DNA from 2 places in the Thermoanaerobacterium sp. CMT5567-10 genome. Region 2 is predicted to be linked to the other one. Evidence: riboswitches for the same ligand, from Rfam matches in the RefSeq annotation. Region 2 holds a riboswitch; the other holds the start of a gene.

Region 1 (15,452 bases), 470 kb from region 2:
TATAGCGTTAGTATTATGGATAGTATTATTGCTATCAGTAAGTCTTTCGATAATTATTTTAAAGGGATTTAAGTATGAAATAGATATAGTTAAATAGCGATGGGAGCAGGTATAATGAAAATAATACACAGTTTGATGATAAAGATGTTGTTAAGAAGCAAGAGATTGTATTTGATAATATCTATACTGATAGTTTTAGGCATATACAATGCCTTAAAGTACAGCGGAGATTTTATGAACCAAGTAAATAAAGTGCAACATAAAGACTTTTTATATTATATGTACAATGACTTTTTTAAGGTAAACATTGTGCTTTTAGTTATTATTCCGCTGTTTTTATCAATTTTAGAATTTAATATTGATATTTTTGATAGGTATAAAATAATACTCAAGTACAATGACATAAAAAGATGGTGGAGAGATAAAAATTTTGGAATGTTTTTGTATTCATTTATATATGTAACAATAATTAATTTAGTGATGATTGCAAATGTAATTTTTAGCGGCAACGGTGAAAAATTAGATTCAAACTTTTTTATATTTTTATTTACAGGTTTTTTGTTGCAATTACTTGGCTTTTTAATTTTTTCACTGCTTTATGAAATATTTACACTAATCATGAAAAAAACGTGGATTGGATATGTTTTAACGTATGGCATTATATTGCTAGTATATGTAATCCAGCAGTTTTCATTTCAGCAGATTTTTCCTTTGAAGATAAGATCAGTAGAATATTATATGTTTCTTGTATACAAATTCAATACAAATAGATTCGTATTCGATTATATGGATTTGATTTATGTATTATGGTTTTTGCTAATCTACGTAATTCTATATATTTATGGATATTGTGTATGTAAGCATATGGATATATATTGGAGTGAATAATGTGAGGAAATTATTAGAAAACGAAATAAATAAAAAAATAATAATATACGGTTCAATAACTGCGCTTTTGCTTGGTTTATACAATGTTTATTTAACAAATTTATATGGGATTAATTCGTTGGAAGGCTTATTTTTTGCAGTATACGGTTTTGTAGATATTAGGACCATTAAATATGTAACGCCATTTTTAAAATGGGTTTTACCTCAAATGGTATTGATGTGGATTTTAAAGGAATTTGTTGCTGGTGAATTAGACAAGAATGGTGTTTATATTTTTACTCGTACTAATAGAAGAGGCAAATGGGTTATTGGTAAGACTTACGATTTATTTAAATTTGTCATTTTATTTTACTTTATAGTGTTTTTAATAACGTACATAATTGGTACTGTTGTTGGATATAAAATGTTATATATTTACAAAGGAATTGAGTTAATACTGACTATGTTTATATTAACGGTACTGTTAAATTATGAATATATATTGATAATAAATATTTTATCGTTAAAAATGGATGTAATATACAGCTTTCTGATAGCTTTATTTGTAGATATATTTTCACTATTGCTGTCTTCATTCATTTATGAATATTTCAAAATGAAAATTTATTTGATAAAGTTACTTCCAGTTAGCCATGGAATTTTGGCATGGCACAGTATGAATAGCATGTATAATAATTTGTACATGTTTGAATTTAGCATAAAGAATTTTTCAATAATTGATTCAATTTCATATTTAATTTTATCATGTTTTATTATTGTGATTTATGGAATATATGCGTTTCAACATAAAGATATAATATGAGGAGGCAATGTAGAATGGGATATTTAGAAGTAACAAACCTTAGCAAAAATATAGGACAAAATGAGATATTAAAAAGTATTAATCTAAATCTTGAAAAGGGTACGATATATGGCTTTTTTGGCAGAAATGGGTCTGGAAAGACAATGCTTTTTAGAGCGTTATGTGGCTTGATCAAGCCGACGTCTGGTACGATAACAATAAATAATAAAGTTCTGCATAGAGATATGTCTTTTCCAGAGAGTATAGGCGTAATAATTGAATCACCGGGGTTTTGGGATCATTATACAGGTTTCGAGAATTTAAAAGTTCTATCATCAATAAAAAACATAATAGGTGATGAAGATATTAGAAAATCTATAAAAAGAGTTGGTCTAGATCCAGATGACAGAAGAATATATAAAAAATATTCTTTAGGAATGAAACAACGCCTTGCAATTGCTCAAGCTATTATGGAACGACCTGATATCATAATTCTAGATGAACCTACAAATTCACTTGATGAAAATGGCGTCCAGCTTGTAAGGGAAATATTGATAGAAGAGAAGAAGAGGGGTGCGCTTATACTTATTGCAAGCCACAACAAAGACGACATAGATATATTATCAGATGTTAAATACAAAGTTGACGATGGTTCGGTAATACAATCATAAAAAGAGGTGTGTTGAATGAAGAAATTAGATAAGGTTTTGATCTCGATTGTTGTATCTTTGGTTGTAATCAGTGTTGTGGTAGGAATTTTTACGAGGTTTTCATACAAAGACAATGTTTCTTTCTCTAGAATTTCAAATAATATAGATGATTATAAAATAGTTGTGGGAGATGTTGATTCAGATAGGGTATTTTATAAAAATTTTTATGTCGAAAACATAAAAAGCCTATCAGATCTTGAACTTAAATCTGATTATATTTTAAAAGTGAGAGTAGAAGATGATAGGAAGACATTAAATAATACATTGTATACAAAAGTAAATGTTGTTAAGATATACAAAGGAAATGATTTAAAAGGCAAAAATTATGTATATATTTATGAACCTTGTTTTTTTGATGTGTATAACAAAACATTTTATTCTCAATGGGGTTACAATTTTATGCACAGCAACGATGAATATATCGTTTTTTTAAGGAAGATAAAGGCTCCACAGGGATATCATTATAAAAACAATGAAGGCATTAGTTTTTTGTTTACTTCGGTGCCTTATGGCAAATACAAGTTAAAAGATACAGGAGAAGTTGTCACAGTAGATGAGAAAAAAATAGATCAAGGATTAAAATATGGTGATGTTAAAGATTTGGATATAATAACGTCAGATAGCGATGTTGCAAATAGGTATGAAAGCATAAAAAACGAAGTATTAAGAAAATATAAATAGATCTGCATATTCAAGGCTAATTTTCAAAAATCTTTTTCATGAGAGCAAATTCTTTGTAAGTTATTTTACAAAACAAAAAATCGGGAGTGGTAAATATGCAATCATATAACAATAACTATCCAAAAGTATAAAATTTGTTCTTGATTTGTACTTTAGTACAAAAATAGGTTCAAATTTGAATAAAATTGATACTTTTGGACAGTAGACATGTTTGCATAAGAGAGTTAATATAAAAATAAGGTAATTACCGGTAAATTATCAAAAATGATAAAATCGTACGATTTAATCAAAAGAGAAAGGGGTAATAAAATTATGAAAAAAACTATATTGCTAGTTTTTACTGCATTGTTAGTGGTAACAGCATCTTTTGCATATGCATATAATTATAAATTTCATTTTGACATGAATACAGGATATTTCGGAATACCAGCTTATACGGAGTATGCTTATAAGGTAACAACGAATGAAAGTGCAGTGATAAAAGTTGACTATATACAATCGGCTGTAAGAACAGGGTTTGTTGTTGTTAATTCAAATGGCGAAGAAAGAACTGATCATTATATAACTAATTCACCTGGAAGTTACTTATTTAAAAATTACGGAATGCAACAAAATTATAAATATCGTGTTAAAGCATGGACAATAAATGGCTCGGACTTTGTTAGATATAATTTAACGGGTTATTGGAATCCTGACGAATACTAATATTTTTAGTAATGGCAATTGGAATATCTTATTCCTTTTGTCATTACTGTATTTTAATATGCAAAAAATCGGGAGTGGTAAATATGTTGAGAGAAGAATTTAAAAGAGCCTTATTTGATAAAAAATTATTATTCGTAGTATTAGTTTCGCTTTTATTATTATTTTTATCTGCATATCAGTCTATATTAAAACCGGCTGCATTTGCCAATATAAATTCACCAGATATATCAGATAAAAAGTTGTATTATGAAAATGTAATAAGACCTGGACAGAATGCGTATTTAATTTGGAGTCAGAGTTATTATCTTATTAAAACTTTTTTTGTGTTTATGATAATTCTACCTTTTACTTATTCATATATATACGAGAGGAATAAAAAATTTAATTATTTCAGTATATCCAGAATAGGTTTAAAAAAATATCATCAGATCAAATTTATTGTGAATGGTATCATGGGTGGAATCGCATTGGTTTTGCCCGAATTAATTTATTATATAATTTTGTTATTATTTGCAAGAAATGAGATTTTGCCAATATCAATATTGCGTTCAAGAGGCGCACCAGATGGACTATATAGTAGTATATTTTTTAAAGATCCAAATAAATACATATTTATTGTATTTATAATGCATTTTATTTTAGGATTTTCTTTTGCGGGGTTTTCTGCTGGTATTACAAGTTTTTTTAATAAAAAATACATTATTTACACATTGCCATATATATTTTTTATAATTTATGAAATAGCCATATTTAATATTAATCAAAATTATTCAATGACAAATGCCTACAATTTTTTTTACAATAAAAGCTATGACATATTGCATTTTATAATTCTTAATTTAGGACTATTGGCAATAGGAATAATAACATACTATATAAACTATAAAGTGGTGCTAAAGAATGGATAAACGTATTATAAAAGGTTATGTAAACTTTACATTAAAAAGAGTTGTTAAGCAAAAAAGTATATATATTATTTTTTTATACATGATGATATTTCCGTATTTGGCTATAAAGACAAATGTATTTAGTAGAGAAGATAATTTTTGGAATGGAGTGTTTTACTTATTAGGAAGCCATTATATATATGGAATTTTCTTCTTGACAACATTTTTATTATTAATTTACAATGTATGTAATGATAGCAATATAACACCATTTGTTCATACAAGATTAGATAATAAAATAAATTGGCTTATATCAAAATATATATTGATATTTATTACAAGCATTATCTATTTGATTTTAATTATTTTCAGCGTTTATATTGGCGCATATCTAAATCTTGGCTATAGCCCAAATTGGAGCAGCAGCTCAATTAATGGTGATGATTTGTACACCTTGTTTGCAAAAAATTTAACACCTTTTAGTAGCATTATTATTTATTATATAAGGTTTCACCTGTCTTTAATTGTGCTGGGCATGTTGGAGATGGCTTTGGCTATAGGATTTACTTCAGTTAATTATGGTTTAAGTTTAGCTATAAGCATAATTATAGCGCTTGTAAGTACTGTAGTATTGAATCTAAGAAACATACCTGTTATTAATTTACTGGATATTGGAAATATATATATTTTTTCGTTTAATTCAAATTATAATCTAATAGAGTTTATTGTGTCTAACAATTTTCACCTATTAATTATGATTGTAGCCATACATATTTTGTTAAAATATAATTTAAAGGAGATTGTTTTGAAATAGAAATGAATAAGTTGGGATTGTTAGTTTTCAATTATAACCTAAGATATATATATAAAAAGCTATTTATCTTTGCTTTCTTATCCTTAGCATTATCAATATTTAATGTTGTTTATAATTCCTATTTTCAAAATATAACGATACTTGATTCGGTTGTATTATCTTTTGGTGGCTATAATATAGAAAATATAAACATAATACAGACGATGCTGGCATTTTTTCCTTATATTATGATAGCGATGGTAATAGAAATGTATATGGATAATATGATGGGGAAAAATGCTATATTTACTTTGCCAAGGATAATGAACAATAAATTATTTTATACATCGAATATTATTTCGATGTTAATAGTCATAGTGATGTTTTTTTTCATATATGATGTGGTTTTATACGGAATATCAAGTTTAATATTTAGTGGCACATGGATAAGCAATGTATTTTATGATTATACAAAATACAACAAAAATTTGTACTCTATATATAGGATATTGTTTAATATGTATTTTGCACAAATTATAGGTACATTTACTATTTCTATGGTGCAATTATATATTACAAGAATTACAAGAAAACTTTATATAGGATTTGTTGTTGTCTTCGTTATTTACATTTTAAATTTTTCGCTGCCGAAATTGAATTTTTACTTGGGCGAGCATATTTTAATAACAAAATTGAATGTTCTTTCTAACAATTACAACCATTTGCCATTATATTTATTTTTCGCCGTTAATATTATATTTAGTATTTTGCTTATTCTTTTAACAATCAAAAATAAAGAAACAATTATCGATATTGATTAAGGAGTTGATAAAATGGATGAAATAGTTATAAAAGTTTCAAATCTGAGCAAAAGATTCAAAGATAAAGTTATATTCGAGAATGTAAATTTTGAATTGACAAAAGGGAAAATTTACGGATTTACAGGCTATAATGGATGTGGTAAATCGGTCCTTTTTAAGATTCTGTCTGGTCTAATGTTACCTACTGACGGCGATGTCTTTATACACAATAAAAAATTAGGAAAGGATATAGATTTTCCGCCTGATTTAGGAGTTATTATAGAAAGTCCGGGATTTTTAGATGACTATTCCGGATATTATAATTTGAAATATTTAGCATCAATAAGGAATATTATAGGTGAAAAAGAGATAAAAGATGTATTAAAATTAGTTGGCTTGGAAAATGATAGCAATAAGAAAGTAAAGAAATATTCACTTGGAATGAGACAGAGGCTGGCAATAGCGCAAGCAATAATGGAAAATCCAAAAATTTTAATATTGGATGAACCATTTAATGGTCTGGATAAAAATGGTGTTGCCAATATAAGAAATTTGCTTTTTAACCTCAAGAAAAATGGTACAACAATATTAATTGCAAGTCATATAAGTGAAGACATTAGATTACTATGTGATGAAGTATTTGAATTTGATAATAGTACGTTGGTCAAAATGTTATAAATTCTGATTTTGAACACATTATTTATATGATATATATATTTGTCTATTTATATTGATGTTACGGCATACTATGATCGAATTAGATTATTCAACAAGCTGAGTATAATTATCATATGTGGGACAAGATAACTGAAGAATATGCTGGAGGTGATTTTAAAAATAATCTTATGTTTAATAGCAGCGGTTGTCTTGGACCTTTGATGGTCCCAAATGGCTATTTTTTATGACTAAAAGATTTTTAAAACTGTAACAAATTCATGGGAAATTTATTTTATATATGGAGATTATTTTGGCTGTCATGCAATGAGAATATAATATATAGGAAATTAAAGTGATAGAGAAGTATAAAGAAAAATAATCTGTATTTTTTATATTCATATGATATAATAAAGGTGAGATAAAGGGAAATGGAAGGAAGAAGTATGAGCCAAAAATACGATATAACGATGAAAAATATTTTTTCGGATATGGCTGATGACATAATGAGTTATTTTTTGGGACTACAATATACGAAAATCGATGAACTTAATATAGAATTTGCAAGAATAGAACGAAGGGACAGCGACATGATATTCAAATGTACTACAGGCAAAGGAAATGTTGCTGTGCACATAGAATTTCAATCAGAAAATGACGGAAAAATGCCTTATAGGATGCTAAGATATTCCCTGGAGATAATGGAAAAGCATAATCTCTTACCATATCAGATAGTTGTTTATATAGGCAAAGACAATGTAAAAATGGCAAATAACTTAAGTTACGACTTTGGAGAACAAAACACATTAGACTATAGATACAGGATAATAAACGTTGGCGACATAAAATATGCTGATGTTGTAGGGACAGACTATTATGATTTATATTCCCTTCTCCCGCTGATGGACCAAAATAGAAGGAAAGAAGAAGGGGAAAAATATCTGGAAAGATGTGTTGAGGCTATAAAAGATATTCCATTGGACATAAACAAAAAGAAAGACATAGCATTTAAGGCAGAGATATTATCGGGTATAGTTTATAAAAGAGAAGTTATTGAAAAAGTTTTTTCGGAGGTGATAAAAATGTTTAGGATTGAAGAATCAGAAACATACAAAATGATAATAGAAAAAGGCGAAAAAGAAAAAAGCATAAAAATAGCAAAAAAGTTGTTAAAAGAAGGTATGGACATCGACAGAATAGCAGAGATTACAGAATTATCAAAAGAGGAGATAAAAAAATTGATGAATTAAGATAATAAGCAGGCTTAATGCCTGTTTTTTTTTTTGTAAAGTTTATTGATGACCGAAAAACGGTCGCGGTTTCGACAATATATTACACAGATTGACAAAGTATGACAGAAAAATTGACCTAATTTAGCACCTTCCCAGATGAGGATAATTGGTTTATAATAACATTAACAGGAATTGGCGCCATTTCCTGCAGATAAAATCGTAGTTAATATGCTTTTTGGTACCGAGAAGCATATTGACTACAAAAAGGAGATGTAAAGTATGTTAAAAAAACTAGCTAAAAAGATCTTCATAATTGTTCTCATGTTAGTTACGCTATTTTCCACCTCGGTAACGGCTTTAGCACAGAAAGATCCAGTTAAGGTAGTTAATACATATAAGCTTACTTATAAAACAGCAGTAGAATTAAAAGAAGGTGAAAAAGCCCAAATACCGCTTACATTGATAAAAGATAATTCTGCAATCCTTCCAAATGAAGATTTTATTGGTGATGTAGGAGTATTGAGTTTGTGGGTATCAAAAGGTACTGTTTATTACTCAATAAAACTGGATATTCCAGCTACAAGTTTTACGGGTTTAATGCATATAACGGATTTAACTTCCGGTTTTGGTGGTGGATATACTCCCGTATCTGGTTTTAGTGGTTCTGTTCCTACTTCTAATATCTCGGGGCATAAATATAGTGCTTCACTGAGTGGCATAGCTTATTTAGGCCCTGTGCCAGTAGCAAAAACAGGTAATAACTATATAACTTGGATAAACTGAAAGTAATATAGAAAAAGAGGACATTCTCTAAATTTTAATTGGGAAGTCCTCTTTTATTGTTTGATTCTGAAATCAATTTATCGATAATATGCAAGTTATAATCTTTTAAATAATGATCGGTGCGATAAAAAGTCGTTGCTTTAGGGTAAAACATTTTTAGATGGTCGATTATTTATATATTATTGGCTGTTTGAATATATAATGAAGCATCATACAAGCTGCTGCTAACTTATATTTTTTTTCATAGTTAATTGAGTTAGTGTCATTCATAAAGTTTTCGATATCTTGTTTTTCTAATCCTGCATAAAGTGATATAGTTTCATATTTGAGGTCGAATATTTGTACTAGTACATCAATAACTCCTTTTATTCTTTCATCTTTATCAATTTCCATTCCGTCTGACAGAAGAAAGATTAAATCGGTAAAAAAGAAGCCTTTTAGATTATCTGATAGGTCGTCTATTTCTCTTTTTCCATTTATATAATCTGAAAGCCAATTAATATCAATACCTGTTACTTTACTTAAAGTGTTTAATGTGATTTTGTATTTGTCAATTACATACAGTAATTTTTTTCTAATTCCTTCACTATCATATTTTACAATTTTCATGTACCGCTTTCCTTTCTTTATTTTAATTTAATAAGATTTTACAATATAAATTGCATAATAGCAAGAAGACCTATTGCTACAAAATTTTGATATAAAAATAATATGACAATAATCTGTATTTTTAATATTCGTATGATATAATAAAGGTAAGATGAAGAGAAATGGAAGGAAGAAGTATGAGCCAAAAATACGATATAACTATGAAAAATATTTTTTCAGATATGGCTGATGACATAATGAGTTATTTTCTTGGACTACAATACACAAAGATTGATGAACTAAATATAGAATTTGCAAGAGTAGAACGCAGAGACAGCGACATGATATTCAAATGTACTACTGACAAAGGAAATGTGGCTGTGCATATAGAATTTCAATCAGAAAATGACGAAAAAATGCCTTATAGAATGCTGAGATATTCACTGGAGATAATGGAAAAACATGATCTCCTACCATATCAGATAGTCGTATATATAGGCAAAGACAATGTAAAAATGGCAAATAGCTTAAATTATAACTTTGGAGAACAAAATACATTAGACTATAAATATAAGATAATAAATGTTGGCGACATAAAATATACTGATGTTTTAAAGACAGACTATTATGACTTGTATTCACTGCTTCCATTGATGGACAAAAATAGAAGGAAAAAAGAAGGAGAAAAATATCTGGAAAGATGTGTTGAGGCTATAAAAGATATTCCATTGGACATAAACAAGAAGAAAGACATAGCATTTAAGGCTGAAATATTATCGGGCATCATATATAAAAGAGAAGTTATTGAGAAAGTTTTTTCGGAGGTGATAAAAATGTTTAGGATTGAAGAATCTGAAACGTACAAGATGATAATAGAAAAAGGCATTGAGAAAGGAATTGAAAAAGGTATTGAAAAGGGCGAAAAAGAGAAAAGCATAAAAATTGCAAAAAAGTTGTTAAAAGAAGGTATGGACATCGACAGAATAGCAGAGATTACAGAGTTGTCAAAAGAGGAGATAAAAAAATTGATGAATTAGGATCATAAACAGGCTTAATGCCTGTTTTTTTTTAAAGTTTATTGATGACCGAAAAACGGTCGCGGTTTCGACAATATATTACACAGATTGACAAAGTATGACAGAAAAATTGACCTAATTTAGCACCTTCCCAGATGAGAATAATTGGTTTATAATAATATTAACAGAAATTGGCGCCATTTCCTGCAGATAAAATCGTAGTTAATATGCTTTTTGGTACCGAGAAGCATATTGACTACAAAAAGGAGATGTAAAGTATGTTAAAAAAACTAATTTCACTGCTTCTAATTGTTGTGCTTTTTACAATTTCAAGTTTTAGTTCTGCTTTTGCGGTTCCTACCAGCAATATGTTACCAAAGATTTCATCAATTGATGCAGAGCAAAAGAGTGCTATTGAGTATGACAGGTTTCTTAAAGATGTCAATAACTTTAAAAAATTTATTCAAGATCAAAGATCAAAGCAAGGTTCGCTGTCAGATGATGCATTCTTATTAAAATGTGCGATTGAATACCATAATCAAAAAGTGTCTAATGGGGAATTAGAAGGACCATTACTTGATATAAACGAGATAATGAATTTAAAAACTTCATCATCACAAGTATCGATTAAGTCAGTTGGGATAACAAAATCTCTTGTAAGAGCTCAATTGTGGACGGCTGCAGAATTGGCTTCAATCGTAGTTCCTAAAGCATCATTTTTCTTGCAGCATTCTTTACAAGATAATCCCAGTGATGAATATCTTCCATCGAGCGATTCGATAGTACCTGAGATAAAGGGTACTCAAGCATATAAAAATGCTATTGCTCCTTTTAAGAGTTCTAGCAGTACAAGTCAAATAAGCTATCCAGTATTTACGGCAAGCAATTCAAACTGGGATTTATATTTAGCTTTACATAATACTACAATGTATAGCTATTCATCAGGCAAATCAATAACTTCATATGTTACAGATACGTATGATTTCCAACCTAAAAATTGGAGTGGGTATGGATCCGGAATTCCCAATGCAGCGGTAACACTAATTAATAATTATGGTGCATATGCGCAGTCTGTAGGAGCGGTAGTACCATACTATATTTCCATAACTGTCCCTGATACTAAGTAATATTATCAAAAATTTGAAGAATGTAGTAGCTTGTTTAGATACTTAAACAGTTACTACATTTGCTATAAGATGTGAGGTGATATCAATGAATTTACATACGCAATTATACTTAGGGAATTTAGGCAATCGCATGATTTACATATATGAAATATTTCTTATTAATGTAGCTGTATTAATGATTGTTTGGCTTGGCTTTTCAGTTTATAAATGGAGACGATCTGGAAATAGAAATCTCATAAAATGGTGGGGAATAACAGTTGGTATTTTTTTTGCTTTGGGATTGTGCATACTGATTTTTTCTAAGATATTTTCTGGACCTCAATATTTTGTCGCCTCCCAAATTGGCATCTACATTCCAAGATCAGTTAATATACTGGAGAATAACTATACAGGCGATAGGGACCAAGAGCTACATTACATCGTTATGAAGTTCGATAAGTCCCAAATGGATGCTTTCATCAAATCTGCAGAAGAAAAAGGATGGAAGTTTGGTTCTGTGATACCGTACTCATTAGCAAAATCATTGCCACAACCTAACTTAACGCTTGGGGAAAAATATCCATTTCCAAAAGTAAAAGAGAATGGATACTATTATTTATATACAAATACTAAGCAAAAAGATTCGACTTCTTTTAGAACTAATTATATGACTAATAAGCTGTTTTTCTTGGATACTAAATCAGGAATATTGTACTTTTACTATGATAGTTTCGAGATTACATCGGATTTGCGTTTTGAAGCTCATTAAAACAGTATGCTTTTGATACCACACGCTTCATTTGATAAGTAGCCCTTTGGGCTATTTTTTTATACATAAAAAATTTTTTAAAAAAACTGTAACAAAATGAGGAAGAAATTTGTCTATATATAAAGAAGGAAAAAACGATTTGCTTTATAGAAATTGGAGGAAGAGTGTGGGATGAAAAGGTACAGGGAGTTTATCTTGCAGGCATTTATTTTGATTTCAATTATTTTAGCGGTATTCATCATGTTTGTTATATTGGATATTACAGTAGTAAAAGTTTATATGGGTTGAGATGATAGATTCATGACAAATTATTGCAAAAAAAGGCCATTTATTTTCATTGACGCAATTTTGCATTAAAGATATAATATAGTTAAACTAAATATGGTCTTAAGGTCCGAAAGGTTAATAGGGAAAGCGGTGAGAAGCCGCTGCAGCCCCCGCTACTGTAAGCGATGATGAGGCTCAAAAAACCACTGGTGAAACCGGGAAGGTTGAGCTAAAGATGAATTGCAAGCCAGGAGACCTGCCTTAAGATGTGAAAAACACCTTCGGAGGGGAGGTTGGTAATGTGGTACATATTTGCATTGAAAAATATGGGGCATACCTTCTCGGTATGCCTTAATTTTTTAGGTTTACTGTTTAAGCGCTTTGGTTATGTTTCAAATCTTTATAAATAATTTAGGAGGAGAGATCTAAGTGAAAAAGTGGATTAAAAATATCGTAGTTTTCATCATAATAGCAGTTCTTTCATTAAGCCTTGTCTCATGTTCTCAAAAAACTCAAGAAAAGACAGCAACAAATGACAATACTACGAAAACTGAAGTTAAGGCTACATTTCCATTGAAGATTACTGATTTTATGGGTAGGCAAGTGACGATAAAAAAGGAGCCGAAAAGAATTGTTTCCTTGTCTCCATCAACTACAGAGCTGATTTACGCAATTGGCGCTGGCAAAGATGTTGTCGGCGTTACCAATTACGACGATTATCCACCAGAGGTAAAAAGTGTTGCAAAAGTTGGAGGATATGAAGGGCCTAATATTGAAACTATATTGGCACAAAAGCCAGATATCGTATTTGCATCAAATCTTTCTGGAAAAGACCATATGGAGACAATCGAGAAATCAGGCATACCGGTGGTGGTATTGGAAGCTCAGAACATAAACCAGATATATGATTCAATAAAGATATTAGCTGAAATCACAGGTAATGTAGAAAAGGGAAATGAAATAATAAGCAGCATGAAGGATAAAATCAAAGAAATCAATGATAAAGTGAAGGATTTGCCAAAAGTAAATGTGTTTTATGTTGTTGATACAAATGGAAATTGGACGGCTGGCAAGGGTACGTTTATCGATGAACTTATTACATTGGCTGGTGGAAATAATGTAGCCAGTGATGCAAACGGATGGGCGCAGTACAGCATGGAAAAATTGATACAGAAGAATCCTGATGTGATAATTACATCACCACATGCTGCAAATGCCAATGAAATAAAAAATATGGCAGGTTATAAAGATACAAAAGCGGCAAAGGATGGCAAAATATTTGTAATATCCAACGATGACATTGTCACTAAGCCATCTAACAGAATCGTCTTAGGTTTAGAAGAAATTGCAAAAGATTTACATCCGGAGGCATTTAAATAAATTGAAAGTGAAAAAAGGTTTTTATTTGCTAATTTCTATTGTGATTTTGATTGCATCGCTGATGTTTTCTGCATCAGTTGGTGCAGTCAAAATGCCATTGAAAAGTATTGTTGATGTCATATTTGGTGATGGCAACAGCACAGACAAGATGATATTGTTAAATCTTAGGTTTCCAAGGATTATTGAAGCTGCTTTTACTGGGATGGGACTTTCTGTGGCAGGTACGTTCTTTCAAGGACTTTTGAAGAATCCTATGGCAGATCCTTATGTTTTAGGTATATCATCGGGAGCAGCTTTCGGAGCGTCCATCGCAATTGTCTTAGGATTAGGCATTTTTGGTCTTCAATTTTTTGCATTTGCATTTGCTCTTATGACTATTTACGTAGTGTATATTTTGGCTAAAAAAGGACCGTATATTAAAATGCAGACGATGCTTCTTGCAGGCATTGCCATCAGTGCTTTTATGTCTTCAGTTATTTCTCTCATGATGCTTTTGAATCATAATGAGATGTCACAGATAGTCTTTTGGACGATGGGGGGATTTAGTCTTATTAGCTGGAGCCAGGTTTTTTACACAGTACCACTAATATTGATTGGATGTATTGCATTATACACGTTTTCGAGAGATCTTAATGTGATAATGACAGGTGAAGAAATAGCTGAGCATTTAGGGATTGATACTGAAAGAGTTAAAAAAATCATATTGATTGTAGGTTCTTTAATCACCGCGTCTTCTGTTTCAGCAGGTGGAATAATTGGCTTTGTAGGGCTTATAGTGCCTCACATATCAAGGCTTATTATAGGTTCTGACAACAGAGTTTTAGTTCCTTTTAGCGGTGTAGTAGGTGCAGCGTTTTTGGTATTGGCTGATACGCTGGCAAGAACTGTGATGGCTCCTGTAGAAATACCAGTTGGCATAATAACTGCCGCTTGTGGTGGACCATTTTTCTTATATCTTCTTGTCAAAAATAAAAATAAAGAGGTCAAATAATATGGCGATCGTAAATGTGGAAGATCTTCATTTTAGTTATGGTATGATTCAGGCTTTAAAAGGTGTAAATTTTAAGATAGATGACTATAAAATGGTGGGGATACTAGGCAGTAATGGGTCTGGAAAGACTACTCTTTTAAAGAACTTATCAGGGTACTTGAAGCCAAGTAAAGGAAATGTGTCTATAGCGGGGAAGAGCATATACAGCATGAAATCAAAGGACAAAGCGATGCTTATCGGTTATGTTCCGCAGGATGTGTATTCTGACTTTGAATTTACCTCTTATGATGTTGTTATGATGGGAAGGACTCCTTATTTAAGGAGATTTCAAAGAGAGACTAAAAAAGACGTAAACATCGTAAAAGAAGCGATGATTCTTACAAACACATGGGATCTTAAGGATAGATATGTAAATGAATTA
Region 2 (15,452 bases):
TTGTAGGCGGTATATCAATACTTGGTACTACAGGGATTGTAGAGCCTATGTCGGAGGAAGCTTTAAAATCTTCTCTTGAGTTAGAACTTTCTATCCTTTCTGCTGAAGGATACAAAAAGGTAGTTTTTGCTCCAGGAAATTATGGCAAAGAATATGCTTTAAAAGAAGGCGTGGGAGAAAGACTCATCATATCTTATGGTAATTTTTTGGGGTTTATGCTGGAGAAGGCAGTAGAGTACGGTTTTACACATGTGGTATTGGCAGGGCACATAGGGAAACTTGTAAAAGTAGCAGCAGGAATATTTAATACCCACAGCCATGTTGCAGATGCGAGAGCAGAAATAATGGCGGCCTATGTAGCCCATTTTGGTGCAGATAAAGAGACTGTTGATAAAGTTCTGGATTCAAATACAACGGAGGAAGCCCTTGATATAATTGAAAGGGCGGGAGTCGATATAAAAGACTTCAGTCAGTTTATAGCAGACAGGGTCTACATGAAATGTAAGCAGTATGTTTACGATAAATTAAATATCGAAGTTCATCTCATTTCATTGAAAAGAGGCATTATTGCAAAAGCAGGTGATAAAGTAGAATGGTGACAATTGTAGGGATAGGTCCGGGAAACAAAAAATTCATTACCACTTATGCACTTGAAAGAATAAAAGAGGCAGATGTACTGGTGGGAGGCAGACGCCATCTTGAAGAATTTGAAGACATTGATTGCGAAAAGATTATGATAAACGCTTCAACAGATTATCGTAGTATACTCAACAAAGAAGGCAATATTGTCATTTTAGCATCAGGAGAACCTTCTTTGTATGGCATATCGGAAGTGATTTTAAAATATGTGGACAAAAAGCAATTAGAAATAATTCCGGGCATAAGCTCAATACAGTATATGTGTGCAAAACTTAAAATAACAATGAATGACTTGGCGGTTGTAAGCTTACATGGTCGTACTGAAGATTTAGTAAAAAAAGTAAAAGAGAATAAAAAAGTCGCTATTTTTACTGATGATACGCATACGCCGCAATTTGTTGCAGCTATGTTGAAAGAAGAAAATTTGCAAGACAGGAAAATACACGTTGGTGAAAATCTGTCTTATGATACGGAGAGGATTTACTCTTTTACAGTAGAAGAACTTTTAAACTGCAATAAAAAATTTGATTTAAATGTAGTGGTGATAACATGTGGCAATATATGACACCTGGAATTCCTGATGAATATTTTGTAAGAGGCAATGTTCCAATGACAAAGGAAGAAATACGAGTTTTGTCAATATCTAAACTGAGGCTTAAAGAAGACAGTGTAGTATGGGATATTGGCGCTGGTACAGGCTCTGTGTCCGTTGAGGCTGCATTAATATCGAAAAAAGGCGTTGTTTATTCTATTGAAAAAGAGGAAGAAGGTGTAAGACTTATAAACGAAAACATTAAGAAATTTAACGTAGAAAATGTTGTTGTTGTGGGCGGTTTAGCTCCTGATGCCCTTTTAGATTTGCCTTCACCTGACAGGGTATTCATTGGGGGAACAGGGGATAAAATGTATCAAATATTTGACATTGTCACAACTAAATTAAAGGAGGATGGGGTAGTTGTAGTAAACGGGATTACACTTGATACCGCGTATTCTGCTCATCATTATTTTAAACAAAGATTGTTTACGGTCCAAACAATATGTGTCAATGTTTCGGTGTCAAAAGAAGCGGGAAATAAGACGATGATGATATCGCAAAATCCTGTCTACATTATAACAGTGAAAAGAGAGGGATAGAATGGCGAAATTATACGGTATAGGAGTGGGACCGGGGGAAGAAAGCTTCATTACTTTGAAAGCTGTAAAAATACTCCAAAAAATAGATGTGGTGGTAGCTCCTTCAAGCAAAGGAGAAGGAAGTATTGCTTATGAAATTGCAAAGCCTTATATAAAATGTGATGTAGTATTTATAGAATTTCCAATGACATACTCAAAAGAAGATCTTAAAGCAAAATGGGAGGAAAATGTTAAAAAAATCAAAACATTTCTTGATGATGGGAAAGATGTAGCTTTTATAACAATAGGAGACCCCATGATTTATAGCACTTACATATACATTCTAAAGAGAATTGAAGGTTATGAGGCAGAGACCATCCCTGGAATTAGCTCATATAGCGCAGCTGCTTCAAGATTAAATATTCCAATTGCAGAGGGAAATGAAACTTTTGCAGTTGTTCCATCAGGAGATATATTAGAAATTTCAAAAGCACTTGATATGTTTGATAACGTGGTATTGATGAAAATTTCGAGAAGATACGAGGAAATAGTAAATCTTCTAAAAGAAAAAAACTTCAAAGGATATCTTGTAATAAAGTGCGGCCATCAAGATGAAGAAATATCTTACGATCTTGATAAATACATAGGAAAAAAGATAGACTATTTGTCTTTGATTATTGCAAAGAAGGTGAAGTAGCTGTGGTTTATTTTATTGGTGCAGGACCAGGAGATCCTGAACTTATAACATTAAAAGGTATGAAAATAATACAGGCTTGTGATGTTGTCATATACGCAGGGTCACTTGTCAATAAAGAGATATTGAAATACGCAAAGCCAAAGGCCGAAGTTTACGATAGTGCTACAATGAATCTTGATGAAATAATTGGGCTTATCGTAAAATCTCATAAGGATGGAAAAGATGTAGCAAGAATACATACAGGAGATCCTGCTATTTACGGTGCCATACATGAACAAATTGTAAGGCTAGAAAAAGAAAATATAGATTATGAAATAATTCCCGGTGTTAGTTCTTTTTTGGCAGCAGCATCAGTCTTGAAAAAAGAATTGACAATTCCTGAAATAACCCAGACAGTGATTATAACACGAATAGGTGGAAGGACAGTAGTGCCTAAAGAGCAGGAACTAAAAGATTTATCGCGTCATGGAGCTACTATGGCGATATTTCTGAGTGTTCAGGAAATTGACAGAGTTGTCTCAGAATTGAAAAAAGGTTACCAAGAGAATACACCTGTTGCAGTTGTCTATAAAGCTACTTGGGAAGATCAACTGATTGTTAAAGGTACCCTTAACGACATTTCACAAAAGGTCAAATCAAAGGGAATAAATAAAACTGCTATGATACTTGTAGGAGATTTTTTAAAAGATATAAAAACCTATTCAAAGCTTTATGATAAAGAATTTTCTCATAGCTTCAGGAAGAAGGAAGATTTATGAGAATAGCGATAATTGCTCTCACAAAAAATGCATCGAGGTTGGCAAATGAGATTGGCCAAAAGTTAAAAGGAGATGTGTATGTAAAAGAAAAATTCGCAACCCCTGAAGATTATGCAATAAAAGGAAATTTTATAGACTTTGTTCATGAAATATTTAACAAATACCAAGGATTGGTCTTTGTGATGGCTACAGGGATTGTGGTAAGAACAATTGCAGGAGTGATAAAGGACAAATTTACTGACCCTGCTGTTGTGGCAGTAGACGAAAAGGGGAAATTTGCCATAAGCCTTTTATCAGGTCATGTAGGTGGCGCAAATGAACTTACTTTAAAGGTGGCTTCTGCAATTGGAGCACAGCCTGTTATAACAACTGCAACAGATGTAGAGGGCGTCATATCTTTAGATGTGATTGCGAAAGATTATGGTTACTATCTTGAAAATATAGAGGATTTAAAAAAAGTCAGTGCAGCCTTTGTAAATGGAGAAAATGTACGTTTTATTCTTGATGAAGATGTAGAAAAAATACCCTTATTAAAAGATTACATAAAAAACGATGTTCACAGTAAAGTTGATGCCTTTGTTTACATAACTGACAAGGAAATAAAAAAACCGACAGAAAAACCTTATGTCATATTAAGACCTAAAAATGTAGTTATTGGCTTAGGATGCAAAAGAGGAATAGCTTTTGAGGATTTGCTTACTTTTATAAGGGAAACTTTTGATAATCTAAATTTGAGATTAAAAAGCATCGAGTCAATTGCTACCATAGATATAAAAAAGGAAGAAAAAGGGATGCTTCAGTTGGCAGAATTTTTGAAAATTCCTCTTGTTTTTTATACAAAAGAAGAGCTGAGAAAAATAGAAAACAAATTTCCTATTTCTGATTTTGTATTTCATACAGTAGGGGTTGGAAGTGTTGCAAGACCCTCTGCTTATTTGGCTAGTAACGCTGGAGAAGAGATAGCATATCTTAAAAAGAATGGAATAACGTTAGCTGTGTATAAATTTAGAAAGAAGGATTGGCATGGGATGGATTAAAGTCGTAGGAGTAGGCCCTGGGGATATAAATGACATGACTTTTAAAGCATACACTTCCTTAAAAGAATGTGATGTAGTCGTAGGATATACTACTTATATAAACCTTATTAAACCTTTAATTGAGGGCAAAGAGGTAATTTCATTAGGGATGAGAAAAGAAATTGACAGGGCTAAAAAAGCTGTTGAATTAGCTTTGCAAGGCAAAAATGTGTGCATTGTGTCAAGTGGTGATGCAGGGATATATGGTATGGCAGGGCTTATGTATGAGGTTGTCCACAAAGATAACATAGATTTAAAAATAGAAGTAATACCAGGAGTAACTGCTCTAAATGCTGCGGCTGCTATACTAGGGGCACCTGTAATGCAGGATTTTGTAGTTATAAGCCTTTCAGATCATTTGATATCTTGGCAGGTGATAGAAAAAAGGCTGGAACTTTCTTCACAGGCTGACTTTGTAATTGTCATATACAACCCTAAAAGCAAAGAAAGACCGGAAAATCTTATAAAAGCTCAGAAAATTATTATGAAATACAAAAGAGAGGATATCCCTGTTGGAATAGTAAAAAATGCTTCAAGAGAGGGACAACAAGTGATAATCACCACTTTAAAAGAAATGGCAAATTATGAAATTGATATGAGGACAATTGTAATAATAGGTAACGAAAGCACTTTTGTAGAAAAGGGCAAAATGATAACGCCGAGGGGATATATTTTATGATACTGGTCTTGTCAGGTACAAAAGATGGAAGGGAGATTGCAGAACGATTAAAACTTAAAGGTATTGAGGTTATAGCAAGTACAGTGACAGATTATGGTGCAAGCCTTTTTAGTGATGGAGTAAAAGTCCACAAAGGCCCACTGGATGAATTGAATCTCATTGAATTTATTTATAGAAATAACATAGATATTATAATTGATGCGACTCATCCTTTTGCAAAAGATGTAAGCGTAAATGCTATAAATGCCTGCAACAAAACTGGTATAAAGTATATAAGATATGAAAGGAAAAGCATTTATTATGACAATGCCGTCATAGCTGAAAGTTTTGAGGAAGCAGCTGAGAAATGTAAAGAATATCACAATATTTTTTTGACTGTAGGCAGTAAAAACCTCGAAAAATTTAAGTTCCTCTGGGTAATGGGGAAAAAGGTAACGGCAAGAGTACTTCCTTTAAGTAATGTCCTAAAAAAATGTGAAGATTTAGGGCTAACACCAAAAGACATAATAGCAATGGAAGGTCCTTTCAGCAGCGAACTAAATTATCAAATGTTTAAAGAGAGAGAGGCAGAAGTGATCGTGACAAAAGAAAGTGGCGTTGTGGGAGGGATATTAGAAAAATTTGAAGCTGCTGAAATGCTAGATATTCCTGTAATTTTAATAAAAAGGCCTGATGTAAATTATCCTGTTGTGATAACAGATGTTGACAGTCTTATGAAAGATGTGACGAAAATTACAAGTCAGCAATTAGGATAAAAGCGTATCAGTCTATACGATGTCAACTGAATGAACTCATAAAATTTTGGAACTGAAAGCATTTTCAATTTTTATTGATAACATATTTATAAAATGATATACTTTATTTAAGAATAAAATTTGATAACAGGCGAATACAGGTGCCCAATTTGTAATCAAATTGGGTTAAAAGGGAAGCAGGTGAAAATCCTGCACGGTCCCGCCACTGTGATGGTGAGCTCTTTACATTGTGCCACTGCTTAGTCTCTCAGCGGAAGTTGATGAGTGCCGGGTGGGAAGGCGTAAAGAGGGATGAACCTAAGTCAGGAGACCTGCCTGTATTTGTGTCAAACTTACTCTACGGTCGATAGAGGAGGTGTTATAACAGGATATTTATGTGTTTTTTAACCTCTTAATGCCATTGGTAAGTTAAGAGGTTTTATTTTTGCTTAAATTTTATAAAAAGAGGTGTTTAATGTGAAAAAATGGATGTTGTTAACGGTATTTGCTTTGCTTTTGATGGCACCGCAAATTGCATATTCAATGCACATAATGGAAGGTTTTCTTCCTCTTAAATGGTGCATAATATGGGATATAGCTTCTTTGCCTTTTGTAATTGTGGGATTTATGACGATAAACAAAAGTGTAAAGAAAAATCCAAAACTTAAAATGCTTTTGGGTTTTGCAGGTGCTTTTGCTTTTGTGCTTTCAGCACTTAAAATTCCTTCTGTTACAGGAAGTTGTTCGCATCCAACTGGTGTAGGACTTGGAGCTATACTCTTTGGACCTTTTGCTATGAGCGTTTTAGGACTTATAGTGCTTTTGTTTCAGGCGTTACTTTTGGCTCATGGTGGCATAACAACTTTGGGTGCTAATACATTTTCTATGGCAATAGTAGGACCAATTGTCTCCTATTATATATTTAAAGGAGTAAAAAAGGTAGGTGGTCCAAATTGGCTTGCAGTATTTTTAGCTGCCTCAATTGGGGATTTGCTTACATATGTGACGACTTCCTTCCAACTTGCTATTGCTTTTCCGGCTGAAATAGGAGGATTTACAGTCTCCTTCTTAAAATTTATGGGGATCTTTGCAGTGACTCAAGTACCTTTGGCGGTAAGTGAGGGGCTTTTAACTGTACTCGTAATCAATTTGCTAATTGCCTACAGTAAAGAAGAACTCATTGAGCTTAATGTTTTAGAGAAAGAAGGTAAGCTAGTATGAGGGGCAAAAAGTTTTTAATGATAAATTTGATATTAGGGTTGTTGGTTATTTCGCTAATAGTGTTTCCTCTTGTTACAATTAAAAATGCTGAGTTTGCTGGGGCAGATAACAGGGCAACAGAGGCTATCACTCAGGTAGACAAAAATTACAAACCATGGTTGAAACCGGTTTGGGAGCCACCAAGTGGAGAAATTGAGAGCCTTCTGTTTGCGTGTCAAGCGGCAATAGGCGCAGGATTTTTAGGATATTATATAGGTCTTGCGAAGGGGAGAAAAAATGCTAATAGATAATTATTCTTATACAAACAGGATGTACAACGTACATCCTGTTGAAAAACTTTTATTTGCCTTTTTAACAATGATTTTGTGCTTTGTATTTGATATATATACAAACATTGCAGTAATTATTTTGATGTTTATGATAACTGTGTTAAAAGCAAAAATTCCAGGAAAAGTGTACATAAAACTTATGTTAATTCCATTTTCTTTTTTGATGATAAGTGTACTAACAATTATCATCAATGTTATAGGTGATAAAAGTGCTGCATTAATAAGTCTTGATATTTTTGAGGTAACTTTAGGAATTACTCCGAAAGGCATTAGTACTGCTGTTATTTTGTTTTTTAGAACTTTGGCAGTAATATCTTGTTTATATTTTCTCGTACTCACTACTCCTGTAGTTGACATTATAGATATCTTAAAGAAATTGAAAATTCCTTTATTATTTTTGGAGTTACTACAGCTAACCTACAGACTGATATTTGTTTTATTTGATACCGCTGGGGAAGTTTATACATCTCAGAATTCAAGATTAGGATATGCTACATTAGAAAATAGCTACAGGTCTTTAGGACTTTTAATATCTTTTCTTTTTATTAAGTCTTACAAAGATTCTCAGGATTTATATGTGGCTTTAGAAGCAAGGTGTTATAATGGGGAATTAAAAGTTATCAGTAAAGATTACAGATTTTGCTATAGAAATTTAATATATATTGTTTTGATAGAACTTGTTTTAATAAGCACATCAATACTTTTAAGAAGGTGAACTATGAAAGATCAATTTATATTAGAAGCGTTAGAAGTTACTTTTGAATATAGCGATGGTACAAAAGCTTTAGATGGCGTAAATATGTTGATAGAAAAGGGTAAAAAGACAGCAGTTTTGGGACCAAACGGTGCAGGTAAAACGACATTGTTTTTGCACTTCAATGGAATTTTAAAACCTAAATCAGGGAAAATATTGTATAACAGGGAAGAAATAAAATACAATCGTTCTGAACTCACAAAACTCAGGAAGAATGTGGGTATTGTTTTTCAAAATCCTGATATACAGCTTTTTTCTGCCAGTGTGTACCAAGAGATTTCTTTCGGTCCCATGAATTTAGATATTCCAGAAAACATAGTGAAAGAAAAAGTGGAAAAAGTAATGAAAAAAATGAAAATTATCGATGTGAAAGACAAGCCCACCCATTTTTTAAGCTATGGGCAGAAAAAAAGTGTCTCAATAGCTGATATCATAGTTATGGAACCTGAAGTTATAATACTGGATGAGCCAACGGTTTATTTAGACCCTAATCATGTACAGGAGATTATGAGTGTGTTTGACAAATTGATTGAAGAGGGGAAGACGATCATTTTATCAACTCATGATGTGGATTTTGCTTATTCATGGGCTGACTATATATATGTCATGAAGAATGGAAAAGTTGTTGCAAAAGGTGAACCTGAAGTTATTTTTACTAACGTAGAAGAACTTGATTGGAGTGATTTAAGAAAGCCTATACTTCTGGAAATATATGAAATTTTAAAAGAAAAGGGAATCATAGATGAAAATAGTATACCAAAAAATATAGAAGAATTAAAGAAATATATAAAATAGCTGCTGAAGTTTTGATAACTTTTGCCAAGTGCAAAAAGGAAACTTCGCTTATTTAACAAATACAAAAAGGCTTTTTTCCTTATTTTTATGAGGTAAAACATTTTTAAATTTCATGATACCAATAATTAATATAATTTAAACAACTTAATCATCAAAATATGCAAGTTATAATTTAGGTATTGCATAAAATTAACTAAAAATTAGTTATTGTAAGTTTGCTATTAAAAATATAAAATAAATGATGTGATGTGCTATATATTTGACTTTATTATAATTTATAATTTCTACTAAGGTGATATCATGAAAAGAATTGATAAAATAGAAAAATATTTAAAAGAAATGAAATGGACAATTGATGAATTAAGAGACCGACAGGGTTTGAGTACAGATGAAATAGCCCGAAATTTACATCTAGTTCGAACAAATGTTAGTAAAGAATTAAATGAACTTGTTAGAAGGAACAAGGTTATAAAAATAAAAAAAAGACCTGTTCTTTATATTCATAGAGACATGATAGAGAAATTATTAAAAGATAAGATATCCGAAGAAATAATTGAAGTAGATGACATTAAGCAGCTTATAAAAGAAGAAAAAGAACAAAAGATTGAGATGTCGCCGTTTGATTGTCTAATTGGCAGTGAAACCAGTTTAAAAAACCAAATAGAACAAGCAAAGGCTGCTATTTTATACCCACCTAATGGACTTCATTCTTTAATTATAGGTCAGACAGGCGTAGGAAAAACATTATTTGCAAATATTATGTTTGAATACGGTAAAAAAATTAAGAGATTTGATGATAATGCACCATTTGTAGCATTTAATTGTGCTGATTATTATAATAATCCACAGTTACTTATATCTCAGATATTTGGACATGTCAAAGGAGCCTTTACTGGAGCAGATACTGACAAAGATGGGCTTGTAGAAAAAGCAAATGGAGGAATTTTATTTCTTGATGAAATACATAGATTGCCACCAGAAGGGCAAGAAATGATATTTTATTTTATGGATACAGGAACATATAATAAGTTGGGAGAGACGGAAAGAAAAAGAAAGGCAAATGTATTAATAATAGGTGCTACAAATGAAGACATAAATTCACATTTACTTAAAACATTTATGAGGAGAATTCCAATTATAATTAATATACCATCTTTTGAAGATAGGCCATGCAGTGATAAAGTTGAAATGGTTAGATATCTTCTTTCTAAAGAAGCTCGCAGGGTGAATAAAAAAATAAGTATTACTGAAGATGTTGTGAAAGCACTTATCGGCAGTGTAACTTATGGTAATATAGGACAGCTTAAATCAAACATACAGCTTATATGTGCAAGAGGATTTTTAAATTTTATGGATAAAGAGAGCATAGACATTGACTTTAAAATGCTTCCATCTAGTATTAAAGAAGGTCTTCTAAACTTTAGAAATAAAAGAAAAGATATAGAAGAAATAAGTGATTTGGTAAACGGAAAATTGATTGTCACACCACATGATGACCGTATATTAATTAGTTTAAATCAGGATTTATCAGAACCACCGTTTAATTTATATAAAATTATTGAAGATAAGATAAGTATTTTAAAAAGTGAAGGTATGGATGAACAAAGCATAAAAGAATTTATTGCTACTGACATAAAAATTCATTTAAAGGGATTTTATAAAAAATTTGAGGATACTAAAAATAAAAAAGAAAAATTGTTATCAGTGGTTGATGAAAATATTTTGGATTTTGCTAGTGAAATAAAAAAATTTGCTGAAAATAAATTAAAGAGAAAATACAGTGATAGATTTATATACGCATTAGGTCTTCATTTAAGTGCTTTGTTTAAAAGAATAAAAAATAATATGGTTATACAGTCATTTGATGTAAAAGATTTTCTTAAGTATAAACAGGAAGAAATTGAGACTGCCTTTGAGATAAAAAGTTTAATCGAGAAAAAGTACAATATAATTGTTCCTGATGCAGAAGTTGAGTATATTACCATTTTATTGGTAAATATCGAAGAAGAGAAAGATGCACATGTTGGAATAATAGTTGCTGCTCATGGGGATAGTACAGCAAGTAGTATGGTAAATGTTGCAACAAGTTTGTTGGGGGATCTAATGGGAGAAAAAAAGGTAGAAGCAGTTGATATGCCACTTAATATTAGCCCTAATGAAATATTAAAAACTATTATTGAAAAAGTAAAAAAAATAAATTCTGGTAAGGGAGTTTTGTTGCTTGTTGATATGGGTTCTCTTTGCAATTTTGATACAGTTATAACTGAACAAACAGGCATAAAAGTAAAAATTTTAGATATGGTATCAACACCTACATTAATTGAGGCAATAAGAAAGTCATATGCATACGATTTAGATTTAGATAGTATTTACGAATCTCTAAAAGATTTTAGAGGATATGCAACAGAAGTTAAAAACAACAATAGCAATAAGGAAAAAGCTATAATAACGATTTGTTCTAGTGGTCAAGGAACAGCTATTAAATTAAAAGAACTTGTAAATGATATAGTTACTAATATAACCGACGAAAAAATTAATATTATTCCTGTTGGTATTAAAAATATGAAAAATGATTTATCAGAGATTAAAGATAAATATAATATAATTGCTTCCATAGGAATGAAAGATCCAAATCTGCCAGTACCATTTATATCTTTAGAAAGACTAATTGAAGATGATGGTGAAGAATTATTAAGAAAAATTGTATCTAATCATAGCATCAAAATTGTAAAGAAAGATCAAGACATAGCAGTTAGAAATCTTTGCATGGATAGTTTAAATCAATTTTTAACATTTTTAAATCCAGAGAAGATTATAAATTTGTTAATAAGATTTTGTAATAGATTGGAAATAGAGTTAAATAAACAATTTAGCAATACAATGAAGATAAAACTAATTATTCATACTGGCTGTGCTTTAGAACGAATAATTATAAATGATAGTATTAAATATAAAGATAGTGTATTGAATTTAAATAAAGATATAATAGAAAAAGTTAGAAATTGCAGTAAAATATTCTCAGACGCACTGAATATAAATTTAATAGATGATGAAATTTATTTAATTGCTGAAATGTTGTGTGAGCAACAGTATTAATATAATGTATCAAAAAAGTGTATCAAAAAATCAAACAGTGTATCAATATATTTGATGATTTTATTTAAAGTAAAAGTTCTACCTTATAAATCACGGCTTATAAGGTAGAACTTTTTTAATACACTTTTTTGGCATGATTTTTGCAATTAAAAATATACGAAAATATAAATACAGGAGGGTATATATATTGATAGCACTAATAATCGGAACACATGGGAAATTTTCAGAAGAATTAATTAAATCATCAGAGCTTATTTATGGCAAACAAACGAATGTTGCAAGCATAACTTTTGAGGCAGGTGAAAGTATTGAAAATTTGATATCTAAATATAAAAAAGTATTAAAAGAATTGAATACAACAGATGGTGCATTGTTTTTAGTTGACTTGTTTGGAGGAAGTCCATATAATGCTGCTATTGTTTTAGCAAATGAAAACGAAAAGATGGATGTAATTACAGGAGTTAATTTACCTATGTTGATTGAGGCATATGCTAGGAGATCGTCAGAGACTTTAGATGACTTGGTGGAACACCTGAAAGAAGCTTCAAAGCTTGGAATTAGAAATTTTAAAGAAAGTAAAAATTATTGTGAGGAGGAATTATGATGGAAATAGTTCTAGCAAGAATAGATGATAGATTAATACATGGGCAAGTAGCAACATTATGGGCTAAGGAAACAAAATGTAATAGAATTATAGTTTGTAATGATGAAGTTGCAAATGACCAGTTAAGGAAAACACTATTAATTCAAGTTGCACCACCTGGAGTTAAAGCAAATGTTTTAACGATTGAGAAAGCTATTGAAGTATATAAAAATCCTAAATACAATAGCTTTAAAGCTCTCCTTTTGTTTACAAACCCGACAGATGTATTAAAAATGGTAGAAGGGGGTGTAGATATAAAATCTGTAAACATAGGAGGTATGTCATTTAAGGATGGCAAGAAAATGATTACTAATGCGGTATCTGTTGATGAAAAAGATATTGAGGCTTTTAAAAAGTTACATGAAATGGGGATAGAACTTGAAATAAGAAAAGTTTCATCAGATCCCAAAATTGACTTAATGTCAAAAATATAAATATTGGAGGAGGAAAATAGATGAGTACGATACAATTAATACTGGTGATTTTGGTTGCTGCAATTGCTGGAATTGGTAGTGTACTTGATGAATTTCAGACTCATCGCCCACTTGTTGCATCAACACTTATAGGTATTATCTTGGGTGATGTTAAAACGGGAATCATTCTTGGAGGTACACTTGAAATGATTGCGCTTGGATGGATGAATATAGGTGCTGCGATGGCTCCTGATGCAGCGCTTGCAAGTGCTATCTCAACTATCTTAGTAATTGCAGGACATCAATCAATTGGAGCTGGTATTGCGATAGCAGTTCCAATTGCGGCGGCTGGACAAGTTTTAACAATATTAGCAAGAACAATAACTGTATTTTTCCAACATAGGGCTGACATATATGCAGAAAAAGGAGATCTAAGTGGAATAGACAGAAACCATCTTATTAGTTTATTGATACAGGCGGCTCGCGTGGCAATACCTGTAGCATTAGTAGCTTCGGTTGCTGGTACCAGTGGAGTTAATGCAATGTTAAATTCTATACCAGAAGTAGTAACGAGGGGATTACAGATTGCAGGAGGATTTATCGTTGTAGTAGGTTATGCAATGGTTATAAATATGATGGAAGCTAGATATCTGATGCCATTCTTTTTCTTAGGTTTTGTTATAGCAGCATTTACAAGCTTTAACTTGGTAGCATTGGGAATAATTGGTCTAGTAGCAGCAATTGTATATGTACAATTAAATCCAAAATATCAACAAATTGCAAGTGATGATTTAGATGAACTATAAAAAGAAATTAGAAAGGAATGATTGTCATTATGGAAGAAGCCAAAAAGAAATTAACTAAAAAAGACCTAATAAGTATGTTTATACGTTCTAATTTTCATCAAGGCTCCTGGAACTTTGAGAGAATGCAAGCATTAGGATTTTGTTTTGAGATGGTACCTATCATAAGAAGACTTTATAGTGGTGAAGAAAGAAAACAAGCAATTAAAAGGCATCTCGAATTTTTTAATACACATCCATATGTTACTGCACCTATATTAGGTGTAACAGCCGCAATGGAAGAAGAAAAAGCTAATGGTGCACCAATAGAAGATTCTACGATAAATGGTTTAAAAGTTGGTCTTATGGGTCCATTAGCTGGTGTAGGTGATCCTATATTTTGGGGAACAATAAGACCTGTATTTGCAGCACTAGGTGCTACTATAGCTATGACAGGTAATATACTTGGACCTATACTTTTCTTTGTCTTATTTAATGCTGTTAGACTTGCAGTAAGATGGTATGGTATAATGTATGGATATAAGCAAGGTGCTAATATAATAGCAGATATGCGTGGCAATAGATTACAGAAATTAACAGAAGGTGCAGCAATACTTGGATTATTTGTAATGGGTGCATTAGTTTCAAAATGGACCACGATAAATGTACCTGTAGTGGTTTCAAAAGTAGTTACTAACGGAAAGACTGTTACAACAACTGTACAAGACATATTAGATCAATTATTACCAGGACTTTTACCATTGTTGCTAACGTTTGCGACAATGTCACTATTAAAAAAGAAAGTCAATGCCATATGGATTATATTTGGATTTTTTGCAATAGGAATTTTAGGCTATGCTTTAGGGATACTTAAATAGTTATAAATTATACAATCATAACTACACGCTAGATGTGTGGTTATGATTGTATATTAGCTAAAATTAAGCAAGTACAAGTTAATTAAGCATCGCCTGCTCCTGTTGTGTCTACCACATTGACACGATATGCAGGTATGTGTCCAGAACCTGATGAATGTTTGTAATAGCAACCGTCTTGACCTAATGTCACCAATACAAGCTTGATTCCCATATTGTATAATATATCGCTAGCTATTTGAATATTCGATTCACCAATTAAGAAATGCAATTCTTCTAAAGACAGCTTTGCTATATCTACATACTTTAATGGGAAAAACATTTCTTTTTTGGCTATTGTTTCGTCTTTTCACAGTGGCGGCCTCCAATTTGGATCGTAAGATATTATTTTATTTGTTTTGCTTGGCATATTTTAAAGCAGTTATGGTCGCACTTCTTGAAGGCTCATCTGTAAGAGATAGAGATCTAAATTCAGTTTTCTAATTCACCAGTAGGCGCAAAATTTATTGACAATTCGCCCAAAGCTATAACGTCATACATATGAATATTTCCATAAATTATTTTTAAAAATTATAGTAAGCTTCTTTGGACATGTAAAATTTAGGTTTTATATCATAACAAAGTTTTTAAGACAAGCAAAACTAAAATAAAAGTTTTGTACTGTAACTTTTCCTAAATTTGTTAGACTAAATTTCCTAATTATATTGACTCATGTAAATTTTATGTATATAATATGTTATATATTTAACAAATTTTATATAACATATTTAAATTTAAGGAGTTGTTAACGATGACAAAAGCTATAATAGGCCCTGCGAAATATATACAAGGCAATGGAGAACTTAGAA

The links. A riboswitch is a leader RNA that binds a small molecule or an ion and turns the genes downstream of it on or off. The one in region 2 is predicted to bind cobalamin.
Region 1: linked by a shared signal. The riboswitch ahead of Q2T46_RS11265 (ABC transporter substrate-binding protein) and the one ahead of Q2T46_RS13685 (energy-coupling factor ABC transporter permease) in region 2 are both predicted to bind cobalamin.

The regions. Positions count from the first base shown of each region.
Region 1 covers NZ_CP130558.2:2,217,102-2,232,553, forward strand. The annotation lists gene Q2T46_RS11185 (hypothetical protein) at 1-97, shown strand, start outside; gene Q2T46_RS11190 (hypothetical protein) at 115-888, shown strand; gene Q2T46_RS11195 (hypothetical protein) at 890-1,690, shown strand; gene Q2T46_RS11200 (ATP-binding cassette domain-containing protein) at 1,705-2,340, shown strand; gene Q2T46_RS11205 (hypothetical protein) at 2,356-3,060, shown strand; gene Q2T46_RS11210 (hypothetical protein) at 3,373-3,765, shown strand; gene Q2T46_RS11215 (hypothetical protein) at 3,849-4,673, shown strand; gene Q2T46_RS11220 (hypothetical protein) at 4,666-5,466, shown strand; gene Q2T46_RS11225 (hypothetical protein) at 5,469-6,266, shown strand; gene Q2T46_RS11230 (ATP-binding cassette domain-containing protein) at 6,279-6,923, shown strand; gene Q2T46_RS11235 (Rpn family recombination-promoting nuclease/putative transposase) at 7,346-8,149, shown strand; gene Q2T46_RS11240 (hypothetical protein) at 8,411-8,914, shown strand; gene Q2T46_RS11245 (HTH domain-containing protein) at 9,083-9,523, opposite strand; gene Q2T46_RS11250 (Rpn family recombination-promoting nuclease/putative transposase) at 9,700-10,539, shown strand; gene Q2T46_RS11255 (hypothetical protein) at 10,797-11,645, shown strand; gene Q2T46_RS11260 (hypothetical protein) at 11,731-12,393, shown strand; cobalamin riboswitch at 12,767-12,939, shown strand; gene Q2T46_RS11265 (ABC transporter substrate-binding protein) at 13,090-14,040, shown strand; gene Q2T46_RS11270 (iron ABC transporter permease) at 14,042-15,031, shown strand; gene Q2T46_RS11275 (ABC transporter ATP-binding protein) at 15,033-15,452, shown strand, end outside.
Region 2 covers NZ_CP130558.2:2,684,769-2,700,220, forward strand. The annotation lists gene cbiD (cobalt-precorrin-5B (C(1))-methyltransferase CbiD) at 1-599, shown strand, start outside; gene cbiE (precorrin-6y C5,15-methyltransferase (decarboxylating) subunit CbiE) at 593-1,204, shown strand; gene cbiT (precorrin-6Y C5,15-methyltransferase (decarboxylating) subunit CbiT) at 1,201-1,773, shown strand; gene cobI (precorrin-2 C(20)-methyltransferase) at 1,775-2,449, shown strand; gene cobM (precorrin-4 C(11)-methyltransferase) at 2,452-3,207, shown strand; gene cbiG (cobalt-precorrin 5A hydrolase) at 3,204-4,244, shown strand; gene cobJ (precorrin-3B C(17)-methyltransferase) at 4,231-4,962, shown strand; gene cobK (precorrin-6A reductase) at 4,959-5,717, shown strand; cobalamin riboswitch at 5,839-6,051, shown strand; gene Q2T46_RS13685 (energy-coupling factor ABC transporter permease) at 6,186-6,917, shown strand; gene Q2T46_RS13690 (energy-coupling factor ABC transporter substrate-binding protein) at 6,914-7,207, shown strand; gene cbiQ (cobalt ECF transporter T component CbiQ) at 7,194-7,961, shown strand; gene Q2T46_RS13700 (energy-coupling factor ABC transporter ATP-binding protein) at 7,965-8,795, shown strand; gene Q2T46_RS13705 (sigma 54-interacting transcriptional regulator) at 9,096-11,891, shown strand; gene Q2T46_RS13710 (PTS sugar transporter subunit IIA) at 12,079-12,495, shown strand; gene Q2T46_RS13715 (mannose/fructose/sorbose PTS transporter subunit IIB) at 12,495-12,968, shown strand; gene Q2T46_RS13720 (PTS mannose/fructose/sorbose transporter subunit IIC) at 12,989-13,753, shown strand; gene manZ (PTS mannose transporter subunit IID) at 13,783-14,607, shown strand; gene Q2T46_RS13730 (PfkB family carbohydrate kinase) at 14,690-14,926, opposite strand; gene Q2T46_RS13735 (glycerol dehydrogenase) at 15,395-15,452, shown strand, end outside.